Regions from separate parts of the Kitasatospora cineracea genome, predicted to be linked through region 1. Evidence: predicted binding sites of a transcription regulator. Region 1 holds the regulator's gene; each other region holds the start of a gene.

Region 1 (9,324 bases):
TGGCCTCCGCGCCGCGGATCTTCGAGAAGGTCTACAACGGCATCGCGGGCAAGGCCCGGGCCGAGGGCGGCGCCAAGTACAAGATCTTCCTGTGGGCGGCCGGGGTGGCCCGCCGGTACGCGCAGACCGTCCAGGCGAGCAAGGTCGCCACCGGGCGGGAGAGCGCCCCGCTGGGCCTGCGGCTGCAGCACGGGCTGGCCGACAAGCTGGTGTACACCAAGATCCGGGCGGCGTTCGGCGGCCGGCTGCGCGGCGCGGTGTCCGGCAGCGCGGCGCTGGCGCCGGAGATCGGCTACTTCTTCAAGGGCGCGGGCGTCCCGGTGCTGGAGGGCTACGGCCTGACCGAGACCTCGGCCGGCTCCACCGTCAACCGGGCCGAGGACTTCCGGGTCGGCACCGTCGGCCTGCCGCTGCCCGGCACCGAGGTGCGGATCGCCGAGGACGGCGAGATCCTGCTGCGCGGCCCGGGCGTCATGCGCGGCTACCACGAGATGCCCGAGCAGACCGCCGAGGTGCTGGAGCCGGACGGCTGGTTCCACACCGGCGACATCGGCGAGCTCGGCGAGGGCGGCTACCTGCGGATCACCGACCGCAAGAAGGACATGTTCAAGACCTCCGGCGGCAAGTACGTCGCGCCCAGCGAGGTCGAGGGCAAGTTCAAGGCGATCTGCCCGTTCGTCAGCAACATCCTGGTGATCGGCAACGGCCGCAACTACTGCACCGCGCTGATCGGCCTGGACGAGTCGGTGATCATGCCGTGGGCCGCCGAGCACGGCCTGGCCGGCAAGCCGTACGCCGAGGTGGTCGCCGATCCGGCCACCGTCGAACTGATCGACGGCTTCGTCAAGCGCCTCAACGGCGAGCTGCAGCGCTGGCAGACGATCAAGAAGTTCGCGCTGCTCCCGCGCGACCTGGACATCGAGCACGGCGAACTCACCCCGAGCCTGAAGATCAAGCGCCCGGTGGTCGAGCGGACGTACGCCGACGAGGTCAGCGCGATGTACGCGGGCGCCAACGAGGCCTGAGCGGCCCCCGTCGCCCCACCCGGCCGGTAGCGGCCGGCGGACCCCTTTCGGGTTTCGCCGGCCGCTACCGGACAATGGGCGCATGCCCTCCGCACTCCCCGACGGCGAACCCGTGCCGTCCGACGGCTCGCTGCCCGCCCCCGCCCTGCACGGACTCGGCGCGCGGCCGTTCGGCTTCTACCTGCACGTGCCGTACTGCGCCAGCCGCTGCGGCTACTGCGACTTCAACACCTACACCGCCACCGAGCTGCGCTCCTCCGGCGCGGTCGCCTCGCAGGAGACGTACGCGGACAACGTGATCGCCGAGATCCGGCTGGCCCGCCGCGTCCTCGGCGACACCGACCTGCCGGTCGAGACGGTCTTCCTCGGCGGCGGCACCCCCACCCTGCTGCCCGCCCGCGACCTGGTGCGGATGCTGGCCGCGCTGCGCGAGGAGTTCGGGCTCGCCCCCGGCGCCGAGGTCACCACCGAGGCCAACCCGGAGTCCGTCGACCCGGCGTACCTGGCCGAACTGCGCGCCGGCGGCTACAACCGGATCTCCTTCGGCATGCAGAGCGCCCGCCCGCACGTGCTCGCCCTGCTCGACCGCCACCACACCCCCGGCCGCCCCGAAGCCTGCGTCGCCGAGGCCCGCGCGGCCGGCTTCGAGCACGTCAACCTCGACCTGATCTACGGCACCCCCGGCGAGTCCGACCAGGACTGGCAGGCCTCGCTGGACGCCGCGATCGGCGCCGGGCCCGACCACGTCTCCGCGTACTCGCTGATCGTCGAGGACGGCACCCGGCTGGCCGCCCGGGTCAAGCGCGGCGAACTCCCGATGATCGACGACGACGTGCACGCCGACCGCTACCTGATGGCCGAGACGGCGCTCGCCGCCGCCGGCTACCACTGGTACGAGGTCTCCAACTGGGCCACCACCCCCGAGGGCCGCTGCCGCCACAACGAGCTGTACTGGACCGGCGCCGACTGGTGGGGCGCCGGCCCCGGCGCGCACAGCCACGTCGGCGGCGTCCGCTGGTGGAACGCCAAGCACCCCGCCGCGTACGCCCAGGCCCTCGCCGAGGGCCGCACCCCCGCGCTCGGCCGCGAAGTGCTCGCCGACGAGGACCGCCGGGTCGAACGCATCCTGCTCGAACTGCGCCTCGCCGGGGGCTGCCCGCTCGACCTGCTCACCGCCGACGGCCGCGCCGCCGCCGACCGGGCCCTCGCCGACGGCCTGCTGGAGCCCGCCCCGTACGCGGCCGGCCGGGCCGCGCTGACCCTGCGCGGACGGCTGCTGGCGGACGGGGTGGTCCGCGACCTGGTCGACTGACGGCAGCGGCGGGCAGGACGCGGGGCCGGGGTGAAACGGTCCGGCAGCGCGCGCCGCGAGTCCCGAGGACCGCCCGTCGGAACCGACCGCACCGGACGGCTCCGGCGCGTTCCACCACCAGCACGTCGACGCGGTGCTCGGCTTCGTCACCCGCCGGGTCAGCGACTCGCACCTGGCCGCCGACATCTTCGTCGCCGCCCGGGAGGCCGCCGACGGCCACCGCCGTGGTGCTGCCCGCCGTGCTCGGCGGCGGGCACGGCGGCAACGCGGCCTACGCGGTCACCGAGGAGTCCGACGGCACCTTCCTGCTCGAACTGCGCGACCCGGCCGGGCTGTTCGGCACGGTCGCCGAGCTGCAGGGGCACGGCGTGAAGGCGGCCGGGCTCAAGCACGTGCAGGGCACCGCCGACGACCGCTGCCCGGACGCCCCCGACCAGCCGTCGCGGGCCCCGGCCGCGGTCCGGAGCGAACCGGGCGACCACGCCGCGGAGCGGATCGGCCCCAGCAGGATCCCGGCCGGCCCGAGCCCGCCCCGGCGGCTCAGGATCCGTCCGCGCCGGGCAGCGTGACGAAGTCGATCAACTCCTCGACCCGGCCGAGCAGTTCCGGCTCCAGGTCCTTCCAGCCGTCGACCGCGGCGAGGATCCGCCGCCAGGCCGCGGGGGTGTCCACCGGCCAGCCCAGCCGGCGGCACACCCCCTCCTTCCAGACCTCGCCGCGCGGCACCGCGGGCCAGGCGGGGATGCCCAGGGCGGACGGCTTGACGGCCTGCCAGACGTCCACGTACGGGTGGCCGACGACCAGCACGTGGTCGCCGGTCACCCGCTCGGCGATCCGGTGCTCCTTGGTGCCGGGCAGCAGGTGGTCGACCAGCACGCCCAGTCGGCGGCCGGGGCCGGGGGCGAAGGAGTCGACGATGGCGGGCAGGTCGTCCACGCCCTCCAGGTACTCCACCACCACGCCCTCGACCCGCAGGTCGTCGCCCCAGACCCGCTCGACCAGCTCGGCGTCGTGCCGGCCCTCGACGTAGATCCGCGACTCCCGCGCCACCCGGGCCCGGGCCCCCGGCACCGCGACCGACCCCGACGCGGTGCGCCCCGGCCCGCGCGGCGGCGCCGGAGCCGCGGCGACGGGCCGCACCAGCGTCACCACCCGTCCCTCCAGCAGGAACCCGCGCGGCACCAGCGGGAACACCCGGTGCTTGCCGAACCGGTCCTCCAACGTGACGGTGAACCCCTCCGCGGTCCGCTCGCAGCGCACCACCGCCCCGCAGAACCCGGTCGCCGCCTCCTCCACCACCAGGTCCCGCTCCGCCGCCACCTCCGGCGCCGCCTGCTGCCGCTTCCACGGCGGGGTCAGATCCGGCCCGTACTCCCTGCTCCGCATGGGCGGCAGTCTACGGAAGCCGACGGCCCGTCAACCGGTGCCGCCGTCCCCGGCCGGTGCGTGGGATATTGCGGGGTGGGCACGGCGAACGGGGGATCGGTGCGCGGGCGGGGGTGGGCGGCGGGGGCGGTGGCCGTCGTGGTGGTGCTGGGCGGGGGCGGGTGCGCGGGGCGGGGCGGGGAGCAGCGGCCGGGGCGGCTGCGGGACCTGCTGCTGAGTGCGGAGCGGCTGCCGCCGGGGTACGTGCTGCGGGCGGGGGCGGCGGGCCTGACCACGACCGGGGCGCCGGGGGGCGGGGCGGGTCCGGGGCCGCTGGTGGCGGTGGACTGCGGGGAGTTCGACACCGGTTCCTTCCTGACCCGGCACGCCCCGCCGCTGGAGGACGTCGGGGTGGGGCTGGAGCGCGTCCCGGCGGGCGGCCGGGACCGGGGCTGGTCGGGCCGGGAGTCGCTGGAGCGCTACCCGCCGGGGCGGGCCGGCCGGGTGCTGGCCGACCTCCGGGCCGCCGCGCTGCGCTGCGCCGCGGCCGGTACCGCGGTGGTCGCCGGGACCGGGAGCGAGCGGACGGTGGCCGTCGAACCGCTGGGGGACGGGCTGCTGCTGAGGGTCACCCGGCGGGCGACCGGCGGCGGCGGTCCGACCTGGATCGACCGGACCGCGGTGGTGCGCAGCGGCGACGTGCTGCTGGTGGTGCGGGAGAGCGGCGGCGAGCAGGAGTCGGCGGAGCTGCCGGTGGTGCTCGGGGCGGCGGTCGCCGCCTACCGGGACGCGGCCGGGGAATGAAGCCGGGTGCTCAGTCCTCGATGCCCGGGGCGCCCCAGACCGGGAACCAGCGGGACAGGTCCGACTCGACCCGCAGGTCGTTGCGGAGCAGGTTGGAGACCTCGATCTCCAGCGGGTTGTCCCGCTTCTCCTGCCCGGCGACCTTGCACATCGGGTAGAAGGTGCCGCGCTTGTACAGGTACACCAGGGCCAGCGAGCGGCCCTCGGCGTCCCGGAAGGCGACCAGCGAGCAGAGCAGCTGCGGGCCGAAGCCGTTGGCCTCCAGCTCGCTGTTGACCGCGTGCAGGTCGTTGACCAGGTCGGGCAGTTCGTCCGGGGTGTGCCGGGCCAGCAGCCAGGAGTACCCGTAGGCGTCCCGGGAGGCCTCGACGGGGACGCCGCCGCGCCCGGTGTCCGCGTCCAGCAGCGCCTTCACCTGCTGCTGGACCTCGGTGAAGGCGGCGCCCTCGACCGCGGCGAAGCACACCGAGCCGAGGCCGGTCGGGGTGAACCCCTTGGCGGCCTGCAGGGTGAGCGCCGCCGACGGGATGCCGAACAGCTGGTCGAGGTCGGGCTTCACGGGCTTGGTCCGGCCGAACAGGGCGTCCAGGAATCCCACGCGGAAGGCTCCTCACTGGTGGTCGGTGGTGGCGGGGTCAGTGCCCGAGTTCGTCGGAGACCTTCCGCAGCTGGGCCAGCCGCTGCTCCAGCGACGGGTGGGTGGACAGCAGCCGGGACGCGGTCTCCTTGGCGCTCAGCGCCGGGGCGAAGTAGAAGGCGTTGTACGGCTGGGCCTGCCGCAGGTCCTTGGTGGGGATGGCGCCGATCTGCCCGGTCACCTTGGTCAGCGCCGAGGCCAGCGCGGCGGGCCGGCCGGTCAGCTGGGCGGCGGCGCGGTCGGCGGCCAGTTCGCGGTAGCGGGAGAGCAGCCTGGTCAGCAGGAAGCTGATCGCGTACACCACCATCGAGGCCAGCGGGATCAGCACCATGGCGATCGCCGCGTTCTGGTCGTTGCTGTTGCGGTTGCCGCCGCCCATCATCCCGCTGTAGAAGGCGATCCTGGTCATCGCGCCGGCCAGCACGCCGAGGAACCCGGCCACCGTCATCACCGCGACGTCCCGGTGCGCGACGTGCGACAGCTCGTGGGCCAGCACGCCCTCCAGTTCCTCCGGTTCGAGCCGGCGCAGCAGGCCGGTGGTCACGCAGACCACCGCGTTCTGCGGGTTGCGGCCGGTGGCGAAGGCGTTGGGCATGTCGTTGTCGGCGACCGCGACCCGGGGTTTGGGCATGTCGGCCAGCGCGCAGAGCCGGTCGACCGCGCCGTGCAGCTGCGGGTACTGCTCGGGGGTGACCCGGTGGGCGCCCATCGCCCGCTCGGTGATCTTGTCGGAGAACCAGAACTGGGCGACGAACAGGCCGCCGGAGATCAGCACCACCAGCGGCCAGGCGCCGCGCAGCAGCACGATCAGCAGGCCGGTGAAGCCGACGTAGACCAGCCCGATCAGGAACATGGTGGTGACCATCCGGCCGGTCAGGCCGCGGTCGGGGGTGAACCGGGAGTGCTGTGGCGCCGACATCGCTGCTCCTCCTCGTGCGTCGCGCGGTCCGGACCGCGCCGCCGCGGCCGTCCGTCCCGCTCGCCTTCGATGCTGCCACCGGGTGGCCCCGCGGGCACCATCCGAAACGATGGGAATTCGGTGGGAAAGCGACACGCGCGGGGCGGGCCGCGGGCGCTTCGGTCGAGGATCACGTGGGTGGACCGTTCCTGCCGTCAGGCCCGGGCCGTACACTGGCACGTACGGTTCTGGCACTCTGCCCAGTTGAGTGCCAGGCCGGGTCAGACACCGGGTCAACGGACGACGACGGAGGTGCGTGCCCCATGCCCGAGGACGGCAAGCCCGACGGCCGACTGATCGACACGCGCCCGCCGGTCCGACCGCTCGACGAGCGGCGCCTCGCGGTGCTCCGGGCGATCGTCCAGGACTACGTGGGCACCGAGGAGCCGGTCGGGTCCAAGGCCCTGGTGGAGCGGCACAACCTCGGCGTCTCCCCGGCCACGGTCCGCAACGACATGTCCGCGCTGGAGGAGGAGGGGTACATCCACCAGCCGCACACCAGTGCGGGCCGGATCCCCACCGACAAGGGCTACCGGCTGTTCGTCGACCGGCTCGCCGAGGTCAAGCCGATGACCGCCCCCGAGCGCCGGGCGATCCGGCACTTCCTGGAGGGCGCCGTCGACCTGGACGACGTGGTGGCCCGGACGGTGCGGCTGCTCGCCCAGCTGACCCGGCAGGTCGCGGTGGTCCAGTACCCGTCGCTGACCCGCTCCACGGTGCGGCACATCGAACTGGTGTCGCTCACCCCGACCAAGCTGATGCTGGTGCTGATCACCAACACCGGCCGGGTCGAGCAGCGGATGGTCGACTGCCCGGCCCCGGTCGGCGAGGCGCTGCTCGGGGAGCTGCGGGCCAAGCTCAACGGGATGGCGGGCGGCTGCCGGCTGCCCGAGGTGCCGACCGTCCTGGAGGACCTGCCGGCCGGCTTCGAGCCCGCCGACCGGCCCGCGGTCAGCACCGTGCTGGCGGTCCTGTTCGAGGCGCTGGCCGAACAGAACGAGGAACGCATCATGCTGGCGGGCACCGCCAACCTGACGCGTTTCGGCCATGATTTCCCGCTCACCATCCGGCCGGTCCTGGAGGCCCTGGAGGAGCAGGTGGTGCTGTTGCGCCTGCTGGGTGAGACGGCGGACTCGGCGATGACGGTCCGGATCGGCCACGAGATCGCCTACGAGGGGCTCAATTCCACGTCGGTGGTCTCGGTCGGTTACGGTTCGGGCGACCAGAGCGTGGCAAAGCTGGGAGTGATCGGTCCGACCCGGATGGATTACCCGGGCACAATGGGGGCGGTGCGCGCGGTGGCACGGTACGTCGGCCAGATCCTGGCGGAGTCGTAGCGGGGCGGCCGCAGCGGAACGGCGCAACAAGCAGCGTGCTGTCGCAGGCACTTCTAGAGGCGGAACAAACCGGAGCATTTGGTGGCCACGGACTACTACGCGGTACTCGGCGTCCGACGCGACGCGGGGCAGGACGAGATCAAGAAGGCGTTCCGGCGCCTCGCCCGTGAGCTGCACCCGGACGTGAACCCGGACCCGAAGACGCAGGAGCGGTTCAAGGAGATCAACGCCGCCTACGAGGTCCTCTCCGACCCGCAGAAGCGGCAGGTCTACGACCTCGGCGGCGACCCGCTGTCGCCCAACGGCGGCGGCGCGGGCGGCTTCGGCGCGGGCGCGGCCGGGTTCGGCTTCTCCGACATCATGGACGCCTTCTTCGGCGCCGCGACCGGCCAGCGCGGCCCGCGCTCGCGCACCCGCCGCGGCCAGGACGCCATGATCCGGCTGGAGATCACCCTGGAGGAGGCCGCGTTCGGCACCACCAAGGAACTCCAGGTCGACACCGCCGTCACCTGCACCACCTGCAACGGCGAGGGCGCCGCGCCCGGCACCTCCGCGCAGACCTGCGACATGTGCCGCGGCAAGGGCGAGGTCTCCCAGGTCACCCGGTCCTTCCTGGGCCAGGTCATGACCTCCCGCCCCTGCCCGCAGTGCCAGGGCTTCGGCACCGTCGTCCCCACCCCGTGCCCGGAGTGCGCCGGCGACGGCCGGGTCCGCGCCCGCCGCACCCTCACCGTCAAGATCCCGGCCGGCGTCGACAACGGCACCCGGATCCAGCTGGCCGGCGAGGGCGAGGTCGGCCCCGGCGGCGGCCCCGCCGGCGACCTGTACGTCGAGATCGCCGAGACCAGCCACCCGACCTTCCAGCGGCGCGGCGACGACCTGCACTGCACCGTCACCATCCCGATGACCGCCGCCTCGCTCGGCACCCAGGTGCCGCTGCAGACCCTCGACGGCCTCGAGGAGGTCGACATCCGGCCCGGCACCCAGTCCGGCCAGTCGATCCCGCTGCACGGCCGCGGCATCACCCACCTGCGCGGCGGCGGCCGGGGCGACCTGATAGTGCACGTCGAGGTGCAGACGCCCACCAAGCTCGACCCGGAGCAGGAGGAGCTGCTGCGCCGGCTCGCCGTGCTGCGCGGCGAGGAGCGTCCCTCCGGGCAGTTCGCGCCCGGCCAGCAGGGCCTGTTCTCCCGGCTGAAGGACGCCTTCAACGGCCGGTGAGACCCGAACGACCCGGGCCGGGAACGGTGCAGGGGCTGCGCGCCCCCGCCGTTCCCGGCCGGCTTTTCGACGGGCTCCGGCTCCGACCGGGCTCCTGCTGAGAGGACCGCTGCACCGATGACCGCACCCGTGTTCGTCGTCGACGACCTGACCGGGGCCGCCCCCGGCGCCACCGTCCGCCTCGACGGCCCCGAAGGCCGGCACGCCGTCGCCGTCAAGCGCCTGGAACCCGGCGAGGCGCTCACCCTCGCCGACGGCCGCGGCCGCGGCGCGGACGGCACCGTCGCCGCGCTGCACGGCAAGGACGCCCTCGACGTGCTGGTCACCGCCGTCCGCGAGGAACCCGCCCCCGCGCCCCGGATCACCGTCGTCCAGGCCCTGCCCAAGGGCGACCGCGGCGAACTCGCCGTCGAGACCATGACCGAAGCCGGCATCGACGCGATCGTGCCCTGGGCCGCCGCCCGCTGCATCACCCAGTGGAAGGGCGAACGCGGCGCCAAGGCGCTGGCCAAGTGGCGCGCCACCGCGCGCGAGGCCGGCAAGCAGTCGCGGCGACTGCGCTTCCCGGAGGTCCGGGACGCGGTGACCACCCGGCAGCTGCTGCCGCTGCTCGCGGCCGCGAGCTTCGCGGCCGTCCTGCACGAGGAGGGCTCGCTGCCGCTCGC
Region 2 (9,324 bases), 1.9 Mb from region 1:
CTCCTTGGCGACCAGGTTCATGCCGTCGCGGATCGGGTTGACCAGGGCGACGTCGGCGAGCCGGTACGCGGCGAGGGAGCGCGGGAAGTCGTCGTTGACGTGCAGGATGAGCGGCTGCCAGTCGGCGGTGCCGAACTCGGCGTTGATCTCCCCGGCGAGGCGCTGCACTTCGGCGGTGTAGTCGCGGTACTCGGCGAGGTCGGTGCGGGAGGGGTAGGCGAAGGCGATGTGGACGACGTTGCCGAGCCATTCGGGGCGGGTGCGCAGCAGGTGCCGGTAGGCGAGCAGGCCGCGGACGATGTTCTTGCTGAGTTCGGTGCGGTCGACCCGGACGATGGTGCGGCGGTCGCCGACGGCCTCGCGCAGGGTGGCGAGGCGTTCGTCGACGTCGGGCCGGTGGGCGCGTTCGCGCAGGAACTCGGCGTCGGCGCCGAGGCCGTGCACGCCGAGCCGGGTGGTGCGGCCGCCGTGGGTGACGGTCAGTTCGGAGCGGTCGACCTGCGCGCCGAGGACGGCCTCGCAGCAGTCGGCGAAGGCGAGGGCCCAGCGGCGGGTCAGGAAGGCGGCGCGGTCGGCGCCGAGGATGCCTTCGAGGACGGCGGCGGCGACGTCGTCGGGCAGCAGCCGGTAGTAGTCCGGCGGGGCCCAGGGGGTGTGCGAGAAGTGGCCGATCCGCAGGTCGGGGCGGAGTTCGCGGAGCAGGGCGGGGGCCAGCGAGAGGTGGTAGTCCTGCACCAGGACGGCGGCGCCGGGGGCGGCCTCGGCGGCGAGGGCTTCGGCGAAGGCGGCGTTGTAGGCCCGGTAGGCGGCCCACTCGGTGCGGAATGCGGCGTCGAAGGCGGGCTGCACGGGCGTCTGGTAGAGCAGGTGGTGGACGAACCAGAGGGTGGAGTTGGCGACGCCGTTGTAGGCGCGGGCGAAGGTCTCCGGATCGATGTCCAGCATTCGGACGGCCTGTCCGCCGACGTCGTGGCCGGCCAGGTCGAGGCGACCGTCGGGGGCCTGCCGGGCGGCAGTGCGGTCGGCGTCGGAGAGGGCGGCGCAGACCCAGACCGCGTTCGGGTCGTCGATCGCGGAGAGCCCGGACACCAGGCCGCCGCCGCCTCTGCGGAGGGTCAGCGTGCCGTCGTCCTCCGTGCGGAAGGACACCGGGCCGCGGTTGGAGGCCACCAGGATCGGGGCGGCTCCGGACTGCTGGGGGCGTTCGGACACGTGATCGGCCATACAGCCAACCTTGCCGTGCGATCACCGGACCAAACCACTCGGCGCGGCGCGGGCCGGGTGAACAGTGGGGGACCGGTGGAGGGCCGGGCGGGCGCCCGGGTCAGCGGTCGCGGTACTCGGGGACGGTGGCCATCGGGGGGCGTTCGGTGGCCGGGACGGGGTGGGTGCGGGGGGCGAAGCCCGCGGCGGTGCGGGTGTACTGGGTGAGCAGCGGCCGGACCAGGTCGGGGTCGGCCTTGAGGCGGTGGGTGCGGTCCAGGCGTTCCAGGGCGGTGCGGTAGATGGTGGCGGCCATCCGGCCGAGGGCCTGGCCGTCCTGGTGCCGGTGGTGCCGGACGCCGACGTCGACCTGGGCCAGCGCGTCCAGCCCGGCCAGCTCCAACGCGTCGACCAGCAGGCCGAGTTCGACGCCGTAGCCGGTCGGGAAGGGCAGTCGTTCCAGCAGACTGCGGCGGGCCGCGTACTCGCCGCCGAGGGGCTGGACGAAGCCGGCCAGCTGCGGCCAGTGCAGGCTGAGCAGCGGGCGGGCGACCAGTTCGGTGACCCGGCCGCCGCCGGCCGGGACGACGGCGCCGTCGGCCTCGAAGGGCCGGTCGTACATGGCCTTGACCAGCTGCAGGGCCGGGTCGGTGAGCAGCGGGCCGATGATGCCGGAGACGAAGGCCGGGTCGAACTCGCGCAGGTCGGCGTCGACGAAGCAGACGATCGCGCCGCTGGTGGCGAGCAGCGAGCGCCACAGCACCTCGCCCTTGCCGGGTTCGGCGGGCAGCCGGGGCAGGATCGCGTCGCGGTGCACCACCCGGGCGCCGGCGGCGGCCGCGGCGGCGGCGGTGCCGTCCTGCGAGCCGGAGTCGACCACCACCAGCTCGTCGACCAGCGGGACGCGCTCGACCAGCTCGGTGCGGATCGCGGCGACGATCTCGCCGACGGTGGGCTCCTCGTCCAGCGCGGGCAGCACCACGCTGACGGTGCCGGCCGCCCCGGCGGCGCGTTTGGCGGCCAGCAGCAGGTCGAGCGGCCGGTCGGCGGCCGTCCACGATCGGCGGCGCAGCCAGTCGGCCACCTCCGGCAGGACCCCGGGCTCGGGCTGCTCCGGCAAGTCTCGCTCCCTGTGTCGGTTCGTCTCGGGTGTCGGACGCGGGGGTGGGTCCGCGCGGGCCTTCGGATACAGTCTTCGTATTGCGATCGTGCCTTCGCACCCGGGGGTCGCTCGCAGCGTACGACCACAACTTCACAGAGCTCATCCAGAGGGACTGAGGGAACGGCCCGTTGAAGTCCCGGCAACCCTCCCGCGCGGCCAGCAGGCCCGGCGGGACAGGTGCCAATTCCGTCCCGGACGCGACCGCGCTCCGGGGAAGATGAGGAGAAAGGGCCTCGCCACCATGGCTGTTGACACCGCCGCACCCACCGCCGTCGACCTCGGTCCCGCGACCGCGCTGTCCTGTCGGGAGTGCGGGACGCGCTTCCCGCTCGGCCCGAGCTTCGCCTGCCTGGAGTGCTTCGGCCCGCTGGAGATCGCCTACGACTACGCGGGCTACGACGCCGAGGAGCTGCGCAAGCGGATCGAGGCCGGCCCGGCGTCGATCTGGCGCTACGCCCCGCTGCTGCCCGTCCCGGCCGACGTGGCCGGCAAGCCGAACCTGAACCCGGGCTGGACCCCGCTGGTCAAGGCCGACAACCTGGGCCGCGAGCTGGGCTTCACCGCGCAGCTGCACATCAAGGACGACTCGGGCAACCCGACCCACTCCTTCAAGGACCGGGTGGTGGCCTGCGCGATCGAGGCCGCCCGGGCCTTCGACTTCACCACGCTGTCCTGCTCCTCCACCGGCAACCTGGCCGGCGCGGTGGGCGCCGCGGCCGCCCGGGCCGGCTTCAAGTCCTGCGTGTTCATCCCGCACGACCTGGAGCAGGGCAAGGTCGTGATGGCCGGCGTGTACGGCGGCGAGCTGGTCGGCATCGACGGCAACTACGACGACGTGAACCGCTTCTGCTCCGAGCTGATCGGCGACCCGGCCGGCGAGGGCTGGGGCTTCGTGAACGTCAACCTGCGCCCGTACTACGGCGAGGGCTCCAAGACCCTGGCGTTCGAGATCTGCGAGCAGCTCGGCTGGCGGCTGCCCGACCAGATCGTCATCCCGATCGCCTCCGGCTCCCAGCTCACCAAGATCGACAAGGGTCTGCAGGAGCTGATCAAGCTCGGCCTGGTCGAGGACAAGCCGTACAAGATCTTCGGCGCCCAGGCCGAGGGCTGCTCCCCGGTCTCGGCCGCCTTCAAGGCCGGCCGCGACGTGATCAAGCCGGTCAAGCCGGACACCATCGCCAAGTCGCTGGCGATCGGCAACCCGGCCGACGGCCCGTACGTGCTGGACATCGCCCGCCGCACCGGCGGCGCGGTCGAGGACGTCACCGACGCCGAGGTGGTCGAGGCGATCAAGCTGCTCGCCCGCACCGAGGGGATCTTCGCCGAGACCGCGGGCGGCGTGACCGTCGGCGTGCTGAAGAAGCTGGTCGAGACCGGCCTGCTGGACCCGTCCAAGGAGACCGTGGCCATCAACACCGGCGACGGCCTCAAGACCCTCGACGCGGTCGCCGACGCCGGCATGACCGCCGTGATCCGCCCGACGCTGGAGTCCTTCCGCGCCGCCGGCCTCGCCACCGCCTGACACCCAGCCGCAGGACACCCCCCACGCCCCGAGGAGCACCGCATGAGCGCCACCGTCCGCATCCCGACCATCCTGCGCACCTACACCGGCGGCGCCGCCGAGGTGACCGCCGAGGGCGCGACCCTGTCCGCCGTCATCGCGGACCTGGAGGCGAACCACACCGGCATCGCCGCCCGCCTGCTGGACGACACCGGCAAGCTGCGCCGCTTCGTCAACGTGTACGTGAACGACGACGACGTGCGCTTCGCCGAGGGCCTGGAGACCGAGATCAAGGACGGCGCCTCGGTGTCGATCATTCCGGCGGTGGCCGGCGGCTGCTGAACCGCCCGCATTCCCGCAGCCGCCGTTCGGTCCGGAATTCCCTTTTCCGGACCGGGCGGCGGCCCGCTGCGTGCCGGGGCCGGCGGCCCGGTTACCTGCGGTTTTCCGGTGCGGCGGGCCGCCGGAATTCCGACGGGATCGGGGGAGTAGAGTTCCGGTCAGGTCCGTTCCCCTCCACGGCCCGGTTCAATCCTCGTTTTCCGCACCGCGCTCCGCCCGTGCAGAACCCGTTCCGCCCCCGCTTCCGCCTCGCTTCCGTTCCGCGCGCTGAGACGTCCGCCGGGGAGCTTTCCGCCTGTTCTGTCAGGCCGCCGTCAGAATTGTTTCGTCGTTTTGCGGCAACGCGTCCGTTATGTCCCGTGGCAATTGTCGACGGATGCGCCTTTCGTTCCGAAATATCCCCCGCCGGGCGACGGGGTTCCCCGCAAATTGGGCCTGTTGCAGAGGGCGCATATCCGGATACATTCAGCCGCGACAGAGGCTGCGCCGTACGGGGGGGAGTCCCCAGGCCGGTCTTCCAGACCTCCGGGTCCGCGTCCTGCGGATCTCTGAAGGGCCAGCACAGCACAAGGGGAGTTCGGAATGGCTCAGGGCACCGTCAAGTGGTTCAACGCCGAGAAGGGCTACGGCTTCATCGCGGTCGACGGTGGAGCGGACGTGTTCGTCCACTACAGCGCGATCCAGATGGACGGCTACCGCACCCTGGAAGAGGGCCAGCGGGTCGAGTTCGAGATCTCGCAGGGTCAGAAGGGTCCGCAGGCCGACATGGTCCGCGCCGCCGGCGCCTGACGGCCCCGGCGGACCGCCACGCACCGAAACCCGCAGGCCCGCCCCGACGCGACGCGTCCGGGGCGGGCCTGCGGGCTTTCCGGGCGGCCCGCGGGTTGCCCGGCGGCCGGTCGGCGGGGCCCCGATGGGCTTGCACTCGCCACCCCAGAGTGCTAATCATTGGCGTTAGCACTCACCGTGTGAGAGTGACAAACGGACCGGGCCGGTGAGGCCCCGGAAGCGGTAGGGGAAGGGACCCCCGCTCTCCTGGGCCGTCCGTCGCGGGCACCCCTTGGTCCGAGCAGTCGACCGTGTCCCGGAGGACCACTTCTGATGGCCAAGATCATCGCCTTTGACGAGGAAGCCCGCCGCGGCCTTGAGCGTGGCATGAACCAGCTTGCCGACGCCGTGAAGGTCACGCTCGGCCCCAAGGGTCGCAACGTCGTCCTGGAGAAGAAGTGGGGCGCCCCCACGATCACCAACGACGGTGTCTCCATCGCCAAGGAGATCGAGCTCGAGGACCCGTACGAGAAGATCGGCGCCGAGCTGGTCAAGGAGGTCGCCAAGAAGACCGACGACGTCGCGGGTGACGGCACCACCACCGCCACCGTGCTCGCCCAGGCGCTCGTCCGCGAGGGTCTGCGCAACGTCGCCGCCGGCGCCAACCCGATGGCCCTCAAGCGCGGCATCGAGAAGGCCGTCGCCGCCGTCTCCGACCAGCTGCTGGCCCAGGCCAAGGACGTGGAGACCAAGGAGCAGATCGCCTCCACCGCCTCCATCTCGGCCGCCGACACCCAGATCGGCGAGCTCATCGCCGAGGCCATGGACAAGGTCGGCAAGGAAGGCGTCATCACCGTCGAGGAGAGCAACACCTTCGGCCTGGAGCTCGAGCTCACCGAGGGCATGCGCTTCGACAAGGGCTACATCTCCGCCTACTTCGCCACCGACCTGGAGCGCATGGAGGCGAGCTTCGAGGACCCGTACATCCTCATCGCCAACTCCAAGATCTCCTCGGTCAAGGACCTCCTCCCGCTGCTGGAGAAGGTCATGCAGAGCGGCAAGCCGCTCGTCATCATCGCCGAGGACGTCGAGGGCGAGGCCCTCTCGACCCTGGTCGTGAACAAGATCCGCGGCACCTTCAAGTCCGTCGCCGTCAAGGCCCCGGGCTTCGGCGACCGCCGCAAGGCCATGCTCGGCGACATCGCCATCCTGACCGGCGGCACCGTGATCTCCGAGGAGGTCGGCCTCAAGCTCGAGAACGCCGGCGTCGACCTGCTGGGCACCGCCCGCAAGGTCGTCATCACCAAGGACGAGACCACCATCGTCGACGGCGGCGGCGACAGCGACCAGGTCGCCGGCCGGGTCAACCAGATCCGCGCCGAGATCGAGAACTCCGACTCGGACTACGACCGCGAGAAGCTCCAGGAGCGCCTCGCCAAGCTGGCCGGCGGCGTGGCCGTCATCAAGGCCGGCGCGGCCACCGAGGTCGAGCTCAAGGAGCGCAAGCACCGCATCGAGGACGCGGTGCGCAACGCCAAGGCCGCCGTCGAGGAGGGCATCGTCGCCGGTGGCGGCGTCGCCCTGCTGCAGGCCGGTGTCGCGTTCGACAAGCTGGAGCTGGAGGGCGACGAGGCCACCGGTGCCAACATCGTCCGCGTGGCCCTGGAGGCCCCGATCAAGCAGATCGCGACCAACGCCGGCCTCGAGGGCGGCGTCGTGGTCGAGAAGGTCCGCAACCTGCCCGCCGGCCACGGCCTGAACGCCGCGACCAACGAGTACGTCGACCTGGTCGCCTCCGGCATCATCGACCCGGCCAAGGTCACCCGCTCCGCCCTGCAGAACGCCGCCTCCATCGCGGCGCTGTTCCTCACCACCGAGGCCGTCATCGCCGACAAGCCGGAGAAGGCCGCCGCGGCCGCCGGCGGCGGCATGCCGGGCGGTGACATGGACTTCTGATCCCCCGGGATCCGACGTTCCACGCGTTCGCTCGTGAGGGCGGCCTCCTTCGGGAGGCCGCCCTCGCGGCGTTCTCGCCCGGGTCACCCCTTCGTGGGACGCTGGGGCCATGGACGGTTTCGGCGGCTTCGGGCCCGACTGCCTTGAGGGCGAACAGCGTCATGAGGAAGAGGGGAGGCCGACGATGGCGGTCATGGCGGTCGAGTCGGACCAGCAGTGGTCCTACCTGCTGGACACCTGGCGGGAGCTGGACGCCCCCGAGGGCTGGCGCACCGAGATCGAGGGAGGCCGGATCCAGTTGGTGCCACCGCCGGGCAAGCCGCACAACTTCATCGCCGGAAAGGTCCATCGCGCCCTGGTTCGGCACCTGCCGGACGAGATCGGCGTCTACCAGACCCTCGGGACGCAGATCGCCGGGCTGGAGAAGCTCTACATCCCCGATCTGGTGGTCGTTGATGCCGCACTCCTCACCGGAGAAGAGGACGATCCGATCGACGCGTCGGACGTCCTGCTGGCCGTCGAGATCACCTCGCGCAGCACGGCCCGGCAGGACCGGACGGAGAAGCTCTGGGGCTACGCGCACGCGCCCGTCCCGCTGTACCTGCTGGTCGACCGCTTCGACCGGCCCGGGCCGACGGTGACGCTCTACTCGGAGCCCTCCGACGGGGCCTACGGGCAGAGCGTGCGGGTGCCGTTCGGGAAGCCGGTCGAGCTGCCCGAGCCGTTCGGGATCACGTTGGACACCACGGGCTTCCCGCTGCCGTAGCGGAGTGCGGGACAATGGGCGGATGGCCAGTTCCGACATCGAAGCCGCCCTGCACAGCGCGCGGGCGCTGATCCTCGCCGACCTCACCGCCCGGGACGTCGCCGATGCGGCGATCGTCTCGCTGGTGGAGGACGCCGTCACCCATCGCCGCTGGTGGCTCGAACAGTGGCCGGACGGGCGGGAGTTCGTGCTCGGACTGGTGGCGCAGGACGTGCAGGACGCGCTGCTGGAGTCGTACGGGCGCTGGCCGCTGTGCACCGACTGCGCGGAGCGGGAGGACGATCCGCACGCGCTGGGGGTGGAGCCGGAGCTGGGGCCCGATCCGCACTGGGTGTGCGGCAAGCGCGGCGTGGTGGTCGCCCCCGTCGGCGGTCTGGCGTGATCCTGGTCGATCCCCCCGGACCGGCCCGGCCACGGCAAGTGGTGGCCCGGCTGACCGCGGCGGGGCTCCGGGTGCGGAAGGCGCGGAAGGTCTGAGGGGCCGGGGTCAGGCTTCCAGGGCGGCCAGTTCGGCGTGCATGTTGGTGCGGGCCCGGGCGTCGTAGCGGGCGTGGGCCTCGGGGGTGCGGTAGAGGGCGGGCAGGGCGAGCAGTTGGCGCAGGACCGCGGCGCGGCCCTCGCGGAAGGCGTCCGGCGGGACGAAGGAGTACTCGGCGCGGACGGCGGCGGCGTAGGCGGCGTACTGCTCGGGCGGGCCGCCGAGGACGGCGAGGTCGGCGTCGCAGAGCACCTCGCCGTTGCGGTCGCCGGGGGCGGGGTGGTGGTCGGTGGTGAGCCGGACCAGGCGGTCGGTCTCGTGGACCAGGGGTTCGGGCAGGCCGGCCTCGCGCAGGGCGCGGCAGGCGAGGGCGGCGCTGCGCTCCTCGTTCTCGGAGCGGTCGGGCCGGTAGACGGCGTCGTGGAACCAGGCGGCGAGCCGGACGGCGTCGGGGTCGTCGGCGTGGGCGGCGAGTTCGTCGATCCGGTCGAGGACGGCCTCTAGGTGGGCGGTGGTGTGGTAGCGGCGCTGCGGCTCGGCCCAGCGGGCGAGCAGGTCGCGGGCGTAGGGCTCGGGGTCGGCGGTGGCGCCGCAGCGGGTGAGCAGGTCGTGCCAGCGCGCGGACAGCGATGCGGTCATGGCGGCCATTGTGCTCCTAGGGCTCTCCCGGTTGCGGTGGGCGGGTGTGATCCAGCCTATATGTAGTTCACCGACTTATGACGCAGACTTGAGTCATCGCCGTCCGGCGGCTATACATACTCGGTATGCAAGACGTTCCGCTGTTCCGAGGGGGAGCCATGACCGGATCGAACGCGCAGGCCGTACTGCGCCTGGAGGGAGTCGGCCGGGTGCACGGCCGGGGCGCGGCCGAGGTGCACGCGCTGCACCCGATCGACCTGGAGGTGCGGGCCGGGGAGTTCCTGGCCGTGATGGGCCCGTCCGGCTCCGGCAAGTCCACGCTGCTCGCGCTGGCCGGCGGCCTGGACCGCCCCTCCAGCGGGCGGGTGCTGGTGGAGGGCGCACCGCTGGAGGGGTTGAGCCGGGCGAAGCTGGCCGACGTGCGCCGCCGCTCGGTGGGCTACGTGTTCCAGTCGTACAACCTGATCCCGTCCCTGACGGCCGCGGAGAACATCGCGCTGCCACGGGAG
Region 3 (9,324 bases), 590 kb from region 1:
CGGCGGCCGGGTGGCCGGCGTCGCGCTGATCGGCACCCTGGCGGGCGACTGGGACGCGGTGCCGCTGGGCCTGCCCGCGGTCGGCGCCAAGGTGGTCAAGCGGGTCGCGCCCGGGGTGATACGGCTGCTGGGCCGCCAGGTCGAACTGGTCGAGGCCACCCGGCGCTGGGGCGCCGACCTGGCCGCGGTGTTCTACCGGCGCTTCTCGTTCGGCGGCAAGGACGTCGACCCGGCGGTGGCCCGGTTCGCCGAGCAACTCCTGGACGCCACCCCGATCGACGTGGTCGCCGAGTTCTACCCGACATTCTCCGCGCACGACAAGCGGGCCGCGCTGGCCGCCATGGACGGCCTGCCGGTCCTCGTCCTGGCCGGCACCAAGGACCTGCTCACCCCGCCCGAGTACTCCGAGGCGATCGCCGCCGCACTGCCCGCCGCCCGGCTGGTGCTGGTGCCGGACGCCGGGCACCTGGTGATGCTGGAGCGCCCCGGCACCGTCGACCGGGAGCTCGCCGCGCTGCTGGAGCGCGCCGCCGACCGGGCCGGGACCGGCCCGCTGCCGGACGCGGTGCGGGAGCTGGCAGCCGAGCGGCCCGAGGACTGAGCGGAACGCTTCGCCCGGTGTGGCACCTTAGGGGTGGCCGCAACGAACGAAGAAGGACGCCATGGGCTCGCAGACCACTCTGACCGTCGACACCGCGGAGCGGATGACCGGCCTCGGCCGGCGCCTGGCCGCCCTGCTGCGCCCCGGCGACCTGGTGCTGCTCTCGGGGGAGCTGGGCGCCGGCAAGACCACGCTGACCCGCGGCCTGGGCGAGGGCCTGGGGGTGCGCGGCGCGGTCACCTCGCCGACCTTCGTGATCGCCCGGGTGCACCCCTCGCTGACCGGCGGCCCCGCGCTGGTGCACGTCGACGCGTACCGGCTGGCCGGCGGCCTGGACGAGATGGAGGACCTCGACCTGGACGTGTCGCTGCCCGAGTCGGTGGTCGTCGTGGAGTGGGGCGAGGGCAAGGTCGAGGAGCTGTCCGAGAACCGGCTGGAGATCCGGATCGAGCGCACCCTGGGCGGCGAGACGGCGGACGAGCTGGGCGAGTCGGACGGGCGGCGGGTCACCGTCACCGGGCTGGGCGGGCGCTGGGACGCCGCGGACCTCACCGGTTTGAGTGAGAACTGACCCGGGTTTCCGACAGCGTGTCGGGAAACGGTTGCGGCGCACGGCGGGGCCGTGATGGGATGGCGCCAGCAGGTTAGGTATGCCTAACTAGGGAGGCGCCCGATGGCGAGCACACCCCCCAGGACCACCGAGGACCGCCCCGCGGCCCGGCCGGCCGCCGAGCCGGAGCGGGCCGCCGCCGCACCGGTGCCGATGCGCGCCCTGCTGGCGGCCGGCCGGGCCGCCGAGGCCGTCTCCACCCCGCCGGAGCGCGACGCGGCCTGAGCACAGCGCCGAGCACGGTACGGCCGAGCGCGGCGCCGGGGCGGCGACCCGGGTCAGGCGATCACCACCACCCGGGTGCCGTTCGGCGCGAAGTCCCACAGTGCCTGGCCGTCCGCCCGGGACGCCCGGAGGCCGCCGGTCTTCGTCCTCGGGTCCAGCGTCGGGGCCGGCGCCTTCTCGTCCACCAGGGCGCTGAACCCGAACACCGTGCCGGACTGCTGGGCGAACCGCACCACGTGCTCGATCTGCCGCCCGTCCGTGCCGGTGCCCGCCGCGGTCCGGCTGGTGACGGTGTAGGTGCCCGCGGCCGGCAGGGTGTTGCCCGGCACCACCTTGAACGCGGCCACCACCGGGTTCGGCTTCTTCGGGTCGACCAGCCACACCTGGTGCTCCTGCAGCGCGTACACCACCCGCAGGCCGGTGCCGGACTCGGCGGGCAGCGGCGGCACGGTCGGCCGGGCGCTCTCCGGGGCGGAGGCCGACGGGGCCGCGCTCGACGCGGACGGCACCGCCGCGACCGCGCGCGAGGCCGCGCCGTTCGCCTGGAAGGCCAGCAGCCCGATCACCGCCAGGGCACCCAGGGTCAGCCCGCCGACCACCGCACCAGGACCCAGCTTCGCCACGTCAGCTCCTCAACGCTCCGCGCCGCACCGTATCGACCTCAGCGAAGCCCATCGTGCCAGGTGCGGTCCGCCGTTCCGGCCTCCTGCCGGACGTGTGTTCCGGCCGGACCGGGTCGCACGGGCCCCGCGCCGGACCCTCTAACCTTGGACCCGTGCTCCTCCTCGCCTTCGACACCGCCACCCCCGCCGTCACCGCCGCCGTCCACGACGGAGAGCGGGTGCTCGCCGAGTCCTACGAGGTCGACGCCCGCCGGCACGGCGAACTGCTGCTGCCCACCATCGCGGCCGTGCTGCGCGCCGCCGGAGCGGACAAGCGCGACCTGACCGGCCTCGCGGTCGGCGTCGGCCCCGGCCCGTACACCGGCCTGCGGGTCGGCCTGGTCACCGCCGCCGCGCTCGGCGACGCGCTCGGCCTGCCCGTGCACGGCGTCTGCACCCTCGACGCGATCGCCCACCAGGCCCGCACCGAGGGCCTGACGGGGGCGTTCACGGTCGCCACCGACGCCCGGCGCAAGGAGGTCTACTGGGCCTCCTACGCCGCGGACGGCACCCGGACCGGCGGCCCCGCGGTGGACCGCCCGGCCGAGACCGACCCCGGCGAGCGGACCGTCGGCGCCGGCGCCCTGCTGTACGGACTGCCCGCGGCGAGCGGCCCCGAGCACGTCTCGGCGGGCGCGCTGGCCGACTTCGCGGTCCGCGAGCTGGCCGCCGGCCGGGAGCTGCTGCCGAACGCGCCGCTGTACCTGCGGCGGCCGGACGCGCAGGTCCCGGCGGGCTACAAGGCGGTGCTTCCGGCGTGACCGGCGCTCCCGGACGGGCGGGCGGCCGGCGTGGCTGAGTACGCGCTGCGGCCCATGCGCTGGTGGGACATCGAGGCCGTCATGGTGCTGGAGCACCGGCTGTTCCCCGAGGACGCGTGGTCGCGGGGCATGTACTGGTCGGAGCTGGCGGAGGCGTTCCCCGGCGGGAGCCGGCACTACGTGGTGGCCGTCGACCGGGGCGGGGCGGTCGTCGGGTACGCCGGGCTGATGGCGGTCGGGCCGGACAGCGACGTGCAGACCATCGCGGTGGACGCCGACCGGCAGGGGGCGGGGCTCGGGACGCTGCTGCTGACCGAGCTGGTCGAGGAGTCGGTCCGGCGCGGCTGCGCCGAGCTGCTGCTGGAGGTGCGGGTGGACAACCTCCGGGCGCAGCGGTTGTACGAGCGGTTCGGGTTCGAGCCGGTCGGGATCCGGCGGGGCTACTACCAGCCCGCCAACGTGGACGCACTGGTGATGCGTCTGGACCACCTGGCAAGCGACGCAAGCGACCTGAAGGATCATCACAATGGCTGACGAACCCCTCGTCCTCGGCATCGAGACCTCCTGCGACGAGACCGGCGTCGGCATCGTCCGCGGCACCACCCTGCTGGCCGACGCGGTCGCCTCCAGCGTCAACGACCACGCCCGCTACGGCGGCGTCGTCCCGGAGATCGCCAGCCGGGCGCACCTGGAGGCGATGGTCCCGACCATCCGCCGGGCGCTGGACACCGCCGGGGTGAAGGCGAGCGACCTGGACGGCATCGCCGTCACCGCGGGCCCCGGCCTGGCCGGCGCGCTGCTGGTCGGCGTCAGCGCCGCCAAGGCGTACGCGTGGGCGCTGGACAAGCCGCTGTACGGCGTCAACCACCTGGCCTCGCACATCTGCGTGGACCAGCTGGAGCACGGCCGGCTGCCCGAGCCGACGATGGCGCTGCTGGTCTCCGGCGGGCACTCCTCGCTGCTGCTCAGCGGCGACATCACCGCCGACGTGCGGCCGCTGGGCGCGACCATCGACGACGCGGCGGGCGAGGCGTTCGACAAGGTGGCGCGGGTGCTCGGGCTGGGCTTCCCGGGCGGACCGGTGGTGGACCGGATGGCCCGGGAGGGCGACGGGAAGGCGATCGCCTTCCCGCGCGGGCTGAACAACGCCGGGGACCCGGCGTACGACTTCTCGTTCTCCGGCCTGAAGACCGCCGTGGCGCGCTGGGTGGAGGCCAGGCGGCGGGCCGGCGAGCCGGTGCCGGTGGCGGACGTCGCCGCGTCCTTCCAGGAGGCGGTCACCGACGTGCTGACCCGCAAGGCCGTCCGGGCCTGCAAGGACAACGACGTCGACCACTTGATGATCGGCGGCGGCGTGGCCGCCAACTCGCGGCTGCGCGAGATGGCCCAGCAGCGCTGCGACAAGGCGGGCATCGTGCTGCGGGTGCCGCGGCCCGGCCTGTGCACCGACAACGGCGCGATGGTGGCCGCGCTCGGCGCCGAGATGGTCTGGCGGGGCCGCACGCCGTCCTCCTTCGACCTGTCGGCGGACTCCTCGCTGCCGGTCACCGAGACCCACGTCCCGGGCGAGCACGGCAGCTTCCACGCGCACGCGCACGAGGCCCTGAAGTGACCCTGGCGGCCATGTGGGAGGCCCGGGCGGCGGACGGCCGGGGCGCCGAACTGCACGCCTGGGCCCGGGAGTCCGCGCTGCCCGCGGTGCGCGGCGCGGCCGGCCTGGAGCGGGTCGAGCTGTTCACCGCGTCGGGCGAGCGGGTGCTGCTGATCGCGCTGTGGACGGGCGAGCCGCAGCCGGTGCCCGAGCCGCCCGCCGGGCTGCTGGCCCGCCCGGCGCACCGCTGGACCTTCACCCGCACGGATGCCGGGTAGGCAACCGCCGAACCGGTAGCCTGCGTCCTGAACATCGACACGCGTGTAGAGGCAGCAGAGGCGACGGGGGCACCGGTGGGCATGCGGGAGCGGATCGGGTACGGGGCGGGCGCGCTGGCCGTGCTGCTGGCGGCGAGCGGCTGCGGGAGCGACCCGGCCCCGGCCGGGTCGTCCGCCGCCCCGGCCGGGCCCGCCGCGGCGTCCTCCGCGGCCGGCTCGCCGTCCGCCGGGGGGTTCGCCTCCCCGGCCCAGGACGCGGTGCCCGAGGCCGCCTGGGCCAAGTGGGGCCTCAAGCCGATGCCCAAGGCGCCCACGCCGCCCGCCGACCGCCCGGTCAAGCTGACCAAGTCCGGCCAGGTACCGGTGTTCAGCGAAGTCCCGACCTCCGACAAGGTCGTGTTCATCACCATCGACGACGGGGCCGAGAAGGACCCGAAGTTCGTCGAGATGCTCACCGAACTCAAGGTCCCGATCACGATGTTCCTGACCAAGGACATCGTGAAGGGCAACTACGGCTACTTCAAACCGCTGCAGGCGCTCGGCAACAGCATCCAGAACCACACCGTCAGCCACCCGGTGATGAGCAAGCTCACCGCCGCCCAGCAGAAGTCGCAGATCTGCGACGACCAGGCGGCCCTCACCGAGCAGTACGGCACCGCCCCGTACCTGTTCCGCCCGCCCTACGGCGACGGCGCCAACACCCCCACCCTGAACACCTCCGTCCAGGAGTGCGGGCCGCGCGCCGTCGTGCTGTGGCGGGAGTCCATGCAGATCCACGACATGCAGTACCAGGCCGCCGACAAGAAGCTGAAGAACGGCGACATCATCCTCGCCCACTTCCGCGGCCCGTCCGAGCTCAAGGGCGAGACCATGACCCAGATGTTCGGCGAACTGCTCTCCCGGATCCGGGAACAGGGCTTCACCGTCGCCCGCCTCGACGACTACATCGCCAAGCCGGCCGGCTGACCCAGCATCATCACCGGGCCGGCCGCGGTGCGGGCCACGATCACCGTCACCGCGTTCGGCCCGGCCGGCTTCACCTGCCGCCGCAGCTCCTCCGGGACGACCGACGCCCCGCGCTTCTTCACCACCAGGGTGCCGATCCGGCGTTCCTTCACCAGCGCCTTCAACCGCTTCACCTGGAACGGCAGCACGTCGGTCAGCTCGTACGCCTGCGCGTACGGGGTCGGCCGCAGCTCGTCCGAGGTGACGTAGGCGATCATCGGGTCGATCAGCCGCCCGTTCACCGCCGCCACCACCTCCGCGACCATCCGGCCCCGGATCACCGCCCCGTCCGGCTCGTACAGGTAGCGCCCCACCGGGCCCACCGGCGGGGCCGGCAGCGCGCCGCCGGACAGCGAGTGCGGGCCCGGCAGCAGCGTCGCCCGGTACGGCTCGGCGGCGTCCGTGCCGAACCACAGCACCGCCTCCTTCACCTCGCCCCGGTCCGAGACCCACTCCGCCTCGGCGCCCTCCGGCACCAGCTCGTGCGGGATGCCCGGCGCCACCTTCAGCGCCCCGAACGGGGCGCTGCGGGCCGCCCGCACCGCCCAGGACAGCGGCGGCGAGTACGCCTCGGGGTCGAACACCCGGCCGCGCGAGGTGCGCCGCGCCGGGTCGGTGAACACCGCGTCGAAACCCGCCGTGTCGACCTCCGCGACGTCCGCCTGCCGGACCTCCACCAGGTCGGCCACGCCCAGCGCCGCCGCGTTCGCCCGGGCCACCTCGCAGGTCAGCCCGTCCCGGTCGACCGCCAGCACCGCGATCCCGGCCCGGGCCAGCGCGACGGCGTCCCCGCCGATCCCGCAGCACAGGTCGGCCAGCCGCCTCACCCCCAGCGCCGCGAACCGGCCCGCCCGCCACTCGGCGACCGACCGCCGGGTGGCCTGCTCCACCCCGTGCTGGGTGAAGTACATCGAAGCGGCGTCCGCCCCGAACTTCGCCTCCGCCCGCTGCCGCAGCCGGGCCTGCTCGAACGCCGCCCGCACCAGCTCCGCCGGGTACTCCCGCCGCAGCCTGGTCGCCAGCGCCAGCTCCCCGGCCGCCGTGAACCCCCGCAACTCGGCCAGCAGCGCCTGCCCCTGCTCGGTCAGCAGCGCCCGGAACGACTCGATCTCCACCGGGCCATTGTCCCCGCCCGGCGCCGGTGGTCAGAGCCTGACCACCGAGGACAGCGCCACCGCCAGCACCGGGCCCGCCGTCCACAGCGAGAGCGGCGCGATCCGGTACCCCCGCCGGGCGGTCAGCGCCGTCGCCAGCACCGGCACGGCCACCGCCAGCAGCAGGAGCAGCCCGCACGCCGCCACCGCCGAGCCCGCCCCGTCGCCGGTCCCGTCCGGCTCGGACATCACGGCCAGGCCGAACACGCCCACCACGAACAGGTACGGGACCGCCATCAGCAGCGGCACCACCAGGGCCAGCAGCCACACCGCGTGGAACGCGTCCCGCCGCACGGACGGTCGAATCGTCGTCATGTGCCCATCCTGGCCGGGCCGTTGGTGCACCACCTGAGTACCCGGGCTCAGCTCCACCCGGCTCGGGTACCCGTTCCCGGGGGGCGTGCGGCGGGCGGCGGGCGCGAATCCGACACGACGTCGTTGGCACTCTGGTTGACTGAGTGCTAACGGCGTCCTAAGGTCGTTCCTGGCACTCCCCCCAGGGAGAGTGCTAACGCGATGAAGCGTGTCCGACCCCCGCGACGGCGGGCGCGCAGAAGTCGCCACCTACCTGTTAGACAACCCCGTAATCTCCGAAGGGGAGCTCGGACGTGACCACCAGCAGCAAGGTTGCCATCAAGCCGCTCGAGGACCGCATCGTGGTCCAGCCGCTCGACGCCGAGACCACCACCGCCTCCGGCCTGGTGATCCCGGACACGGCCAAGGAGAAGCCCCAGGAGGGCGTCGTCCTGGCCGTCGGCCCGGGTCGCTTCGAGGACGGCCAGCGTCTGCCGCTCGACGTCGCCGTCGGTGACATCGTCCTGTACTCGAAGTACGGCGGCACCGAGGTGAAGTACCAGGGCGAGGAGTACCTCGTCCTCTCGGCCCGCGACGTCCTCGCGATCATCGAGAAGTAAGACGTCCGCGCAGTAAGACGTCCCAGCCCGCCCCGGATCCGTGTCGCACCGACAGGGGCCCGGGGCGCGGTTGTTGCTCCACGTACGCAGACCTACCCCTGAGGAAACGGGACCATGGCGAAGACCCTGCAGTTCGACGAGGACGCCCGCCGCTCGCTGGAGCGCGGTGTCAACAAGCTGGCCGACACCGTCAAGGTGACCATCGGCCCCAAGGGCCGCAACGTCGTCATCGACAAGAAGTTCGGCGCCCCCACCATCACCAACGACGGTGTGACCATCGCCCGCGAGGTCGAGCTCGACGACCCGTACGAGAACCTCGGCGCGCAGCTGGTCAAGGAGGTCGCCACCAAGACCAACGACGTCGCGGGCGACGGCACCACCACCGCCACCGTGCTGGCCCAGGCCCTGGTCAACGAGGGCCTGCGCAACGTCGCCGCCGGCGCCGGCCCGGCCGCCCTGAAGAAGGGCATCGACAAGGCCGTCGCCGCCGTCTCCGAGCACCTCCTCTCGGTGGCCCGCGAGATCGAGGGCAAGGACGACATCGCCGCCGTCGCCTCCCTCTCCGCGCAGGACGCCCAGGTCGGCGAGCTGATCGCCGAGGCGATCGACAAGGTCGGCAAGGACGGTGTGATCACCGTCGAGGAGTCCAACACCTTCGGCGTCGAGCTCGAGTTCACCGAGGGCATGCAGTTCGACAAGGGCTACCTGTCGCCGTACTTCGTCACCGACGCGGAGCGCCAGGAAGCCGTCCTGGAGGAGCCGTACGTCCTGATCAACCAGGGCAAGATCTCCTCCATCCAGGAGCTCCTGCCGCTGCTGGAGAAGGTCCTGCAGGCCGGCGGCTCCCGCCCGCTGCTGATCATCGCCGAGGACGTCGACGGCGAGGCCCTCTCCACCCTGGTGGTCAACAAGATCCGCGGCACCTTCAACGCGGTCGCGGTCAAGGCCCCCGGCTTCGGCGACCGCCGCAAGGCGATCCTCGGCGACATCGCCACCCTCACCGGCGGCCAGGTCGTCTCCGAGGAGGTCGGCCTCAAGCTCGACCAGGTCGGCCTGGAGGTGCTCGGCACCGCCCGCCGGATCACCGTCACCAAGGACGAGACCATCGTGGTCGACGGCGCCGGTGACTCCGCCGAGGTCGCGGGCCGGGTCGCCCAGATCAAGGCCGAGATCGCCAACACCGACTCCGACTGGGACCGCGAGAAGCTCCAGGAGCGCCTCGCCAAGCTGGCCGGCGGCGTCTGCGTGATCAAGGTCGGCGCGGCCACCGAGGTCGAGCTCAAGGAGCGCAAGCACCGCCTGGAGGACGCCATCTCGGCGACCCGCGCCGCGGTCGAGGAGGGCATCGTCGCCGGCGGTGGCGCCTCGCTCGTCCACGCCGCGAAGGTCCTGGAGGGCGGCCTCGGCCTGTCCGGCGACGAGGCCACCGGTGTCGCCGTCGTCCGCAAGGCGCTCGCCGAGCCGCTGCGCTGGATCGCCCAGAACGCCGGCCTCGAGGGCTACGTCATCACCTCCAAGGTCGC

What was found. Region 1 encodes HrcA, which represses chaperone genes, less so after heat shock. Its sites were predicted from a motif close to TTNGCACTCNGNNNNNCNGAGTGCNAA; they were not measured.
Region 2: the regulator HrcA is predicted to act here: its motif matches at 5,163-5,189, upstream of groL (chaperonin GroEL).
Region 3: the regulator HrcA is predicted to act here: its motif matches at 7,326-7,352, upstream of groES (co-chaperone GroES).

The regions. Positions count from the first base shown of each region.
Region 1 is NZ_RJVJ01000001.1:2,843,491-2,852,814, forward strand. It holds gene EDD39_RS12990 (AMP-dependent synthetase/ligase) at 1-1,025, shown strand, start outside; gene hemW (radical SAM family heme chaperone HemW) at 1,108-2,337, shown strand; gene EDD39_RS13005 (hypothetical protein) at 2,562-2,906, shown strand; gene EDD39_RS13010 (DUF3097 domain-containing protein) at 2,878-3,723, opposite strand; gene EDD39_RS39515 (hypothetical protein) at 3,799-4,506, shown strand; gene pspAB (PspA-associated protein PspAB) at 4,517-5,104, opposite strand; gene htpX (zinc metalloprotease HtpX) at 5,142-6,062, opposite strand; gene hrcA (heat-inducible transcriptional repressor HrcA) at 6,365-7,438, shown strand; gene dnaJ (molecular chaperone DnaJ) at 7,520-8,659, shown strand; gene EDD39_RS13040 (16S rRNA (uracil(1498)-N(3))-methyltransferase) at 8,777-9,324, shown strand, end outside.
Region 2 is NZ_RJVJ01000001.1:950,532-959,855, reverse strand. It holds gene EDD39_RS04175 (alpha,alpha-trehalose-phosphate synthase (UDP-forming)) at 1-1,224, opposite strand, end outside; gene EDD39_RS04170 (glucosyl-3-phosphoglycerate synthase) at 1,325-2,323, opposite strand; SAM riboswitch class I at 2,462-2,589, shown strand; gene thrC (threonine synthase) at 2,607-3,887, shown strand; gene EDD39_RS04160 (MoaD/ThiS family protein) at 3,930-4,208, shown strand; gene EDD39_RS04155 (cold-shock protein) at 4,791-4,997, shown strand; gene groL (chaperonin GroEL) at 5,310-6,932, shown strand; gene EDD39_RS04145 (Uma2 family endonuclease) at 7,117-7,698, shown strand; gene EDD39_RS04140 (hypothetical protein) at 7,721-8,080, shown strand; gene EDD39_RS04135 (HD domain-containing protein) at 8,186-8,815, opposite strand; gene EDD39_RS04130 (ABC transporter ATP-binding protein) at 8,974-9,324, shown strand, end outside.
Region 3 is NZ_RJVJ01000001.1:2,254,494-2,263,817, forward strand. It holds gene EDD39_RS10465 (alpha/beta fold hydrolase) at 1-601, shown strand, start outside; gene tsaE (tRNA (adenosine(37)-N6)-threonylcarbamoyltransferase complex ATPase subunit type 1 TsaE) at 663-1,172, shown strand; gene EDD39_RS39465 (hypothetical protein) at 1,275-1,436, shown strand; gene EDD39_RS10475 (L,D-transpeptidase) at 1,490-2,059, opposite strand; gene tsaB (tRNA (adenosine(37)-N6)-threonylcarbamoyltransferase complex dimerization subunit type 1 TsaB) at 2,212-2,859, shown strand; gene rimI (ribosomal protein S18-alanine N-acetyltransferase) at 2,914-3,393, shown strand; gene tsaD (tRNA (adenosine(37)-N6)-threonylcarbamoyltransferase complex transferase subunit TsaD) at 3,386-4,471, shown strand; gene EDD39_RS10495 (hypothetical protein) at 4,483-4,728, shown strand; gene EDD39_RS10500 (polysaccharide deacetylase family protein) at 4,810-5,694, shown strand; gene EDD39_RS10505 (class I SAM-dependent methyltransferase) at 5,670-6,848, opposite strand; gene EDD39_RS10510 (hypothetical protein) at 6,879-7,202, opposite strand; gene groES (co-chaperone GroES) at 7,496-7,801, shown strand; gene groL (chaperonin GroEL) at 7,916-9,324, shown strand, end outside.